3 regions of the Priestia sp. HNGD-A6 genome follow, and region 3 is predicted to be linked to each of the others. Evidence: riboswitches for the same ligand, from Rfam matches in the RefSeq annotation. Region 3 holds a riboswitch; each other region holds the start of a gene.

Region 1 (3,130 bases), 500 kb from region 3:
GGTTTCTCCTTCTCTATCATGGCTCCTACTCCTCCCGAGACCATGATTGTCTCTGGCCGAGTAGAAGATCTTGTATGAGGGGAAACGAGCAGCAAAGAGGTTTGCTTCAGTGCGCTCACATAATCCACGGTTTCTTTAGCTAGCAATTTGCAAATAGACGAGAGTTTTTCAAATGTTGCTTTTTCGCCTTCTTGAAGCATCAGAGAATTATTTTTTAAAAATTCAGTTAAATAAGACGAAACGTAGGTAACAATACCATCTTCGTTTAGCCGAATTAATCTTCCGCCTACATGCAGGGTAAACGTTTCAATCACTTTTCCATTTTGACATAAGGCGATGTTAGCAGTGCCTCCACCTACATCAATGTTGGCAATCACTTTATTGGTTTCAGCAGAATGTTCGATTGCTCCCGATCCTTTTGCCGCTAACATTCCTTCTAAGTCAGCACCAGCTGTTGCAACAACAAAATTCCCAGCGTGTTCAGCTAGATAGTGAACGATACTCTCTGCATTTTGCTTCCGAGCCGTTTCTCCTGTGATGATCACAGCACCCGCCTCCACCTGATCTAAGGAGATTCCTGCTTTTTTGTACTCTTTTTCTAGTAATAGCGTTAACCTCCGAACATCGATTTCAACCTCGTTTACCATAGGTGTTGTATAGATGGAACTTGCATACGTTACGCGACGATCAATAATTTGACAGCCTGGCAGCGTAAACTGATTTTGTTGATTTGCTATTAACAGTTTGCTTACAATCAGTTTTGTTGTGCTTGTTCCAATATCTAAACCTATGCTCGTGATCCATTTCTGTAGCATACGATCAACCCTTTATCTCGTTTGAATATGTTGACTATCATAAAACAGTTTTTTGAATATTTCACTAACTATGTTATCAAACCTGACACACTTTTGTGTAAACAAAGGTGACAAATAAGAAAAAAGACTAAATCTTGGCAGATTTAGTCTTTTTTCTTATGATGAGTGTGATTTAGTTACAATCATTCTTGATGCCGATGGAATTAACAATGAAAGAATGACTAAGCAGGCTATTAGTGACCCTACCATTGAAATACCGTTCATTGAAAAAGAATACCACAGAGCGGACATACCCTTTGGTGCGTACGATCCCCAGAAAATAATACCAGCAATAAAGTGCCAGAAATAACGTGCGAAGCTGCCGATAATAAGGGATAAAACAATTAAAACAAAAGCTTTTGATCTGTTATTGGTAGCTAAATTTGTTTTAATAGATTGTGAAAAAATACCTCCAAAACCTATAAAAGCAAAAGCTACAATATATTCAATAAATGTTTGTAGCGCTGTTAAAATATAAGCTGTTCCTGTCGCTAACTGCAAAAGCCCCCATAATAGACCGGATAGAGCCCCGCCTTTTACTCCCCAGCGAAAGCACATAATAAAAATGGGCACCATGGAGAACGAAATGCTCACAGCCGTCGCAATTTTAATTGAAGGCAAAAGGTCAAGTAGAAGTGCCAATGCTGCAAAAATAGCTATTTCAATTTTAGCCTGTAAAGGTAATGCTTTATTCACGTTTCTCACTCCTGTTTTTGAATCATTCATATCAAACGGTTTACACAGGAGTAAGCAAATATATGCTACTATTCCCACATTCCTACGCTAGCGTTAACTAACAGGTTCAAAGGGTCTGAACATTTCGTTCACTCTCAGCACGGCGGCTCCCCCTGTGGTACGTTTGGATATTTATGTAGTATAAAGACAATGTTTATTATACCATACGTAACAAAATAGATTCGAGAGATTTCAAAGATGTTTCTATTTTCTGAATCTATTTTTTATAATGACAATCGTTTTAGTATTTGTTATACTTCTTTTATGTCAATTGAATATAAAAAACCCTCATCCTAATCGATGAGGTAGAGGTCGCAGTTTTTAATAGTAAAGTAACGGAAATGCAGAGAACATTGAGGATGTTGCTTGAAAGGAAAAATTGCCGAAGTTTAAATCACTTCTCGGTTGATTTAAGCTGGGGCTGTCTCCGAACAGGAACAGAACTGTCACATCATGCGAGTGATGTGAAGAGCTATCTTCACGGAAGGTTGACGCGGTTTTCAGATTTAAAAGCGCGCACATATACTGCGGGCTTTTTTTATGTTATCCCCGTCTCTTTCCGTACATTCGAAAGGAGTATTTATCTATGCAAGAGCAGCAAGAATTAAAACGTGGGTTGAAATCTCGCCACTTAACGATGATTTCATTAGGAGGAGCCATCGGAACCGGCTTATTCCTAGCAAGTGGTGGAGCAATTCACACAGCAGGACCTGGGGGAGCGCTTTTAGCTTACGCTATTATTGGCGTAATGGTTTACTTTTTGATGACCAGCCTAGCAGAGCTAGCAGCTTATATGCCTGAAGCTGGTTCATTTAGTACGTATGCGTCTCGTTTTGTAGATCCATCCTTTGGTTTCGCTCTCGGCTGGAACTACTGGTATAACTGGGCTATTACGATTGCAGCTGAATTATCCGCTGGAGCCCTTATTATGAAATTTTGGTTCCCGAACTCTTCTTCTATTTTATGGAGTGCCCTGTTTTTATTAATTATGTTTGGGCTTAACTACCTTTCTGTAAAAGGATTTGGTGAATCTGAATTTTGGTTTTCGTTAATTAAAGTAGTAACGGTTATTATCTTTTTAGTTATTGGTATTATGATGATTTTTGGTATCTTTAACAATGAAGCACCAGGTTTTAAAAACTTCACGCTTGGTGATGGACCGATTCACGGTGGATTCTTCACTGTACTAGGTATCTTTATGGCAGCTGGTTTTTCATTCCAAGGAACAGAGTTGCTTGGAGTCGCAGCTGGAGAAAGTGAAGATCCGGAAAAAACGGTTCCTCGCGCAGTTAAACAAGTCTTCTGGCGCATCTTGTTATTTTATATTTTAGCTATTTTTGTTATTGGGATGCTTATTCCATACACAGCGAATTCATTAGCAAGTGATGACGTGCGAGTAAGTCCGTTTACTTTAATATTCGAACGAGCAGGTCTGGCGTTTGCAGCATCAGCGATTAATGCCGTTATTTTAACAGCTGTTTTATCTGCTGGTAACTCAGGCATGTATGCTTCTACGCGTATGCTGTGGAACTTAGCCAAAG
Region 2 (3,130 bases), 1.5 Mb from region 3:
AAAATAAGGGAAATATACCTTCTATACACGGTTTGTCATAAGGATACAGAAAGATTTTAAAATTTGGATTAAGTGGATTTTTAAGGGATATTTGAGGAGTAAAAAGGAAGTTTCATGCGACGATTTTCTCTTTCATTTTTTCATGACTTTTGGTGCAATAAACATATAGTTAAATGTTAAGGTAGAAATAAATTCCTTATGGTACACTTAAAGAAGAATTTATGAAACGGAGCGATATGATGAAAGCCATAAACTTAATCTCAATTGCCTTTGGTGCTATCGCTGGTACATATGCGCGTTATTTGCTAAATATTTCCTTATTATATACGGGCTATCCAATAGGAACGGTAATTGAAAACCTATTAGGAAGCTTCATACTAGGCCTATTAACAGGATTTTTTGCGTGGAAAAAGCCAAAAGAATGGATAAAGCTTGGACTAGGAGTTGGCGTGTGCGGCGGTTTTACAACGTATTCAACCTTTGCAGGAGACGTCATTTCTCTCACTCAGCACCATTTATTTTGGGGAGCCATTTATGTCATTGTCTCTTTAGTAGGTGGAATCCTTCTTGCTTTAGCAGGCTATCTATGCGGTGAAGCGGCAGGGAAAAATTTAGTGAAAGTACATGAGGTGAAGTAAATGAGCATAGTGAGCTTGGCACTTGGCGGGGCAGCTGGAGGAATATGCCGTTATCTTTTGGGTTTAAAAGTTACAAAAACAGTTTCAAACCCTCCTTTTCCAGTCTCAATGCTGTTTGTAAACTTGCTCGGTGCGTTTGGGCTTGGTCTTTTTTACGGTAGTTATTATGGAAAGGTTCCGAGTCATGCTTATGATGATTCAATATTTTTAATGATTGGCATTGGGTTTTTTGGTGCCTTTACCACTTTTTCAACGTTTAGTGTGGAAACCGTACAGTTAATTCGGGAAAAATCTTATCGGAAAATGTTGGCGTACGTGGGGATTTCAGCATTTGGAACAGTTGGTTTATTTACAGTCGGTTTACTGGCAGGAACGTTTTTATTATAAGTAAAGAGAACGTTTCTAGTAGGGAAAAACAAAAAGACGGAGAAGTAGAGAATGGATAGAAAAGCAGAAGTTTGGAAATACATTTTGTTGATTGTAGCTGTTGCAGGTCAGATCATTGGTTTTTTATTTTTATTTATAAATGTTGTGGCGGCATTTATTTTTTACGGTTTTTATATTCTAACTTTTATTATGTTACTCCTGCTGTTTATATGGGATCGGAAAAAGGAAAAAGACAAAGAAGAATTTGACGACTATACCGATTACTAACTATATAAAAAGCAGAATGATTCGGTGCGCCGGGCCTCTTAGTAAAGAAGCTTAAAAGATACATCTATAAAAGGAAGAGAGCCGTAAGAGCATAAAGAGATATTGTATTTACATCTAGTTGTGTTATAATTTTAAGTGCAAAAACAAAATCAATAAATAGCAATCACTAGGGGAGCTTTTTGAAGCTGAGACGGATGTATTTCGGACCCTTTGAACCTGATCTGGTTTGGACCAGCGTAGGGAAGTGGCGATCATGTTTACATAACGATGCATGCTAACCACTCTACGTTGTAGAGTGGTTTTTTGTATGTAATAAAGCCCTCTGCACAAGATGAAGTGATTGAAATTTCTCTTTATTCTGAATGGAAAGGTTTCGATCATGTGGATATTCCTAAATTTCATGTCATTACAACAGATAAGCAGCCAATCGAAGAGCTTCAAAAAATTTTAACGGCTATCGCGCCTTTTGCGGGCGCCATTCATATTAGAGAAAAAAAGAAAACGGCAAAGCAGATTCAATGTTTACTAGAAAGCCTACCATTTTGTCGCTCTAAAATTATTGTGAATGACCGAGTTGATGTAGCGCATGCTTTAAAAGCAAAAGGTGTACAGCTTGCCTATCATAGTTTAGACGTTTCGTTTGTTATAGACGCATTTCCTTCTCTTATTGTTGGAAAGTCAGTTCACTCTGTGGAAGAGGCTTTAGAAGCTGAAAAAGATGGTGCTCACTACATTTTATACGGACATATTTATTCAACACATTCAAAAAAAGAATTAAAAAGTCGAGGGATAGCGGCACTAAAAGAAGTAGTAGACGCTGTGCAGATACCGGTTATTGCCATTGGAGGAATTACACCTGTAAATGCCAAAGAGGTACTTCAAACAGGAGCACACGGTATAGCCGTGATGTCTGGTGTCATGCTTGCGCAAGATCCCCTGAAAGCGATTAAACAATATTCTCATATATGGACATCTGGAGGTGGAGAAAATGAAGCAGCATTATGATGTACTGTTAATCGGAGGAGGTATAATCAGCTCTTCTATCGCTTATCATTTGTCAAAACAAGGAGCGTCAGTAGCTATTCTTGAACGCAATCAAGTTGGTTGTGAAGCTTCAAGTGCAGCCGCTGGTATTTTAGGTGCTCAAGCTGAAATTGATGAAGAAGGTCCTCTTTTAGACCTTGCTATTAAGAGCAGAAGCATGTTTCCTGAACTGGTGAAGGAACTAAAAGAAAAAACGGCTATCGACGTAGAGCTCATTCAAAAAGGCTTATTAAAAGTCGCTGTAACAGAAGAAGATGCACACGTATTAAAGAAAAAAGCCGCTCAGCACCACCGGTGGGACAAAGATGTAAGATGGATCGATGTAAAAGAAGCGCGTTTGTTAGAACCCGGGCTCTCTCCAGACATATACGGAGCCATTACAATACCGGGAGACGGCCAGCTAGCTCCGGCTAAGTTAACACAAGCTCTTGCTCATGGAGCCTTGTATCACGGAGCAGATGTATTCGAATACTGTGACGTTCACTCTCTTATTATGGAAAATGAAACAGTAAAAGGGGTACAGACGTCCAAAGGCTCTTTTTATGGAGAAAAAGTAGTGATTGCAGCAGGCTCATGGGCTAAACGCTTTATTTCTTCTGAACATTTAGGCGAGGTGTTTCCTGTAAAAGGAGAGTGTATTGCTCTGCAAAGTCATAAGCCCCTGCTTTCTAAAACGATTTTTTTAGATGAAGGTTTTTACTTAGTCCCTAAGACTGGTGGAAGAATCGTAATCGGGGCAACTAAGCTGCAGCATGATTTTACTAAGACCGTTTCTGCACAAGGTATTCAATTTT
Region 3 (3,130 bases):
TATCGCTCCTAGACCAATTGCTGCCCCAGCAGATGCTAAAATAAAACCGAGGCGTGAAGACCACTGATTTCCTTTACTCATATAATGTTACTCTCTCCTCTTCTAAACTCAAAACTCACCTGATTAGTACTGTACCATAAATGCAGAAGAAAATCATTCCCGTTTTACTTTTTTCTATAAAACGATATCTATATAGAATAGAAAAAATGAAGAAGCAGCTGCCTCTTCATTTTGAGTTTGATGTTTCTATTCAAAAATTATTCTCTGTACGATGATTCGTCTCCACGGTAGGCTTCTTGATTTGATATTTCTTCAATATGCATATGCCCTTCTCTCTCTAAACGAAGAACCGTACGCTCTGCATCTTCATAACTCTCGCACGTCACTTGTTTATATTCCATATCGTCTTTATCTGTGTAAGCCACTAAATATGTTTCCATTTTAACTCCTCCTATATAAACTATATGTAACGTATGTTGCCTTTTTCGTTTATTTCTAAACATATAGGCTCCAAACATAAAGCCTAGCATACTATAATAGCGGAACTTCAATTTAAAAAGTTGAATTTTTCATTATGCACCGATGCAACATGGAGGTTACGCTTATGACATTTATTTTATCATTCGTACCAATTGTTGTTCCTTTTGGTATTTTAATTAGCTTAATTGCTTTTACAGCTGCTTTTTTACAATCAAAAGAGCATCATAAAAAGCTCTAGCTTACAAAAGCTAGAGCTTCTTTTTAAAAACGTCTATAGCGTTTAATCAGTCCCACAATAATAGCAATTGCTAATAAAACAATCGAGATGATAACAGTAATGACAATTGGCTGATTTCCACTTTGTTTCACCGCAATGGCAATATAAGCCCAAATAAAAACAAGCGGATAAACAGCGTCTCGGTTTTTTAATGTAAACATAATGCCCAGCGCAGCCCCTACCAGCAGCATAATAATCGTCCATGCTAATTCATTTAGGCCAAGCAAGTGCTGTATTCCATTTGCTTGAAATACGACAAATACATTAACAATAGTCGCAACAGAAATCCATCCAAGATAAAGCGAAATCGGCAGACGCATAAACCATGTCGTCATCCGAGAATGCTGAATAATGGAATATACAATCATTAATGTGCCTAAAATAAAGAGCATAACTAAAAGGGATAACTTATAGTAATCGTTTTGGAAAATAAAGATCCACGCACTATTTAACAAACAGTTTAGAAAAAACCAAATGCCTATACGTGCATATATTTCTTTTTGATCTTCTCTTGCAAAAAATTGGCGTATAACCCAAATGGTTAATAACAAATAAATAACGCCCCAGATAGCAAAGGCATAACCGGCTGGTGTAAACAACGTAGGAACTTGCGCAGAAGCCTCTGCCGTTGTTTTGCCTCCTATTGGAATCGCATTTGCTAAATAATTCACAAGAAGTGTAATAGCCAAGCCTACTGTATTTAATACAGCATACAAACGAAATTTTGCCATTTTGTTCTCTCCTTTCTTCTATTTATATGGGAATGTTTCGGAGACGAAAACGGCTCTTCCCTTCATTAATACCTCTTCTCCCCTAAAAATATGCATTTTTAAACAAAAATGATTAAAAATAGCTTCAAGAAGCTACCTCTTTAAGAGATAAAAACCGTTAGGGAACAATTTTCCATAACGCTTTCTATTTTTCAGAATATATGGTAAGTTAAACATAGACTAATAGGAAGTCCACTAGGGGTGCCGACTGGCTGAGACAAGTTTTCTTGATCCCTTTGAACCTGATCTGGCTCATACCAGCGTAGGAAAGTGGCAATGTTCAGTTTTGTACTGTCCTTTGCCACTCCGTTTATAAACGGAGTGTTTTTTATTTCCTTTATGTGCTTGTTTGTGACTTCCTCATATTAAAGGAGGATTTTGATGTCATTTTCATCTCAATTAAGACAAGAAGCAAACTATATTTACGAAGCCATTTTTAACCACCCTTTTATTAAAGGAATTGCTGAAGGAGACGTGCCAAAAGAGGCGCTTATTCACTACGTTTCTCAAGACTACGAATACTTAACAGCATTTGTCCGCATTTACGGCGCTGCTTTAACAAAATGCCGCACGCGTACCGAAATGGAAGCCTTTAATGCCGGCATTTCTACGGTATTACATAGTGAAGTACACCCTCATAATAATTTTTGTGACGTAGCAGGCGTACGCTATGAAGACCTCCACACTGAGGCTCTTTCACCAACGGCCAGCCACTACATTAACCATATGACAAGCGTTGCGCATACAGGCAGCTTAGCGGAAATCATTGCCGTGCTTCTTCCATGTCCGTGGACGTACGTTGAAATTGGCCAGCGCATTACGGAACAAGTAAATCCATCTCCTTCTCATCCTTTTTATGAATGGATTCAGTTTTATAATAATGAAGAAATGAATGGCACAACACAATGGTTTTGTAACAAGCTTGATGAACTCGCCGAACAAGCGACTGAAGAAGAACGTAATCGTATGAAAGATCACTTTATCAAAAGCTGTGAGCTGGAGTATTTATTTTGGGAAATGGCGTATACACAAGAAAAATGGCCGCTTTCTCAGCTTTCACTTTCAAAATAACGAAAAAGCCTCCTATCAGGAGGCTTTTTATTTCAATAATTTTTTAATCATTTTCAAGTTTTGCTTCTCTGAAGGATAGCGGAATGACAAATCAAACTTGGTTGTTTGAGACAGCATGCTTTTAAAATGAGAAAATGTCTGAAAGCTGTCTTTTCCATGATATTGGCCCGTACCGCTTTCTCCAACTCCGCCAAAGGGTAAATATGGCGTAGCGATATGCATAAGCGTATCATTTATACAGCCTCCTCCAAATGAAAGACGCTCCGTTATGACATTTTGTACATTTGCACTTTCCGTAAACAAGTAAAGAGCTAACGGCTTAGCTTTTTCTTGAACTTTATGAATAACTTCGTCTAGCGTTTCGTATTCAATCATAGGAAGAATAGGCCCAAAAATTTCTTCTTGCATAACGTCTGATGTCCAGCTTACTTCACTTAACACCGTAGGTTCTATTGTGAGCGTACTTTTATTATACCCGCCTCCAACTATAGCGTTTCCGTCTTTTAAAAACTCAACTAGCCGAATAAAATGG

What was found. A riboswitch is a leader RNA that binds a small molecule or an ion and turns the genes downstream of it on or off. The one in region 3 is predicted to bind thiamine pyrophosphate.
Region 1: linked by a shared signal. The riboswitch ahead of thiT (energy-coupled thiamine transporter ThiT) and the one ahead of tenA (thiaminase II) in region 3 are both predicted to bind thiamine pyrophosphate.
Region 2: linked by a shared signal. The riboswitch ahead of SCI76_RS11290 (thiamine phosphate synthase) and the one ahead of tenA (thiaminase II) in region 3 are both predicted to bind thiamine pyrophosphate.

Annotation. Positions count from the first base shown of each region.
Region 1 covers NZ_CP138621.1:209,758-212,887, reverse strand. Annotated here, with positions in the region: gene SCI76_RS01130 (ethanolamine ammonia-lyase reactivating factor EutA) at 1-815, opposite strand, end outside; gene thiT (energy-coupled thiamine transporter ThiT) at 972-1,580, opposite strand; TPP riboswitch at 1,613-1,713, opposite strand; lysine riboswitch at 1,888-2,072, shown strand; gene SCI76_RS01120 (amino acid permease) at 2,176-3,130, shown strand, end outside.
Region 2 covers NZ_CP138621.1:2,242,064-2,245,193, reverse strand. Annotated here, with positions in the region: gene SCI76_RS11305 (CrcB family protein) at 240-638, shown strand; gene crcB (fluoride efflux transporter CrcB) at 639-1,025, shown strand; gene SCI76_RS11295 (hypothetical protein) at 1,077-1,292, shown strand; TPP riboswitch at 1,451-1,552, shown strand; gene SCI76_RS11290 (thiamine phosphate synthase) at 1,674-2,297, shown strand; gene thiO (glycine oxidase ThiO) at 2,281-3,130, shown strand, end outside.
Region 3 covers NZ_CP138621.1:706,805-709,934, forward strand. Annotated here, with positions in the region: gene SCI76_RS03650 (sodium-dependent transporter) at 1-81, opposite strand, end outside; gene SCI76_RS03655 (hypothetical protein) at 258-440, opposite strand; gene SCI76_RS03660 (TspO/MBR family protein) at 742-1,488, opposite strand; TPP riboswitch at 1,715-1,813, shown strand; gene tenA (thiaminase II) at 1,909-2,598, shown strand; gene SCI76_RS03670 (aldehyde dehydrogenase) at 2,626-3,130, opposite strand, start outside.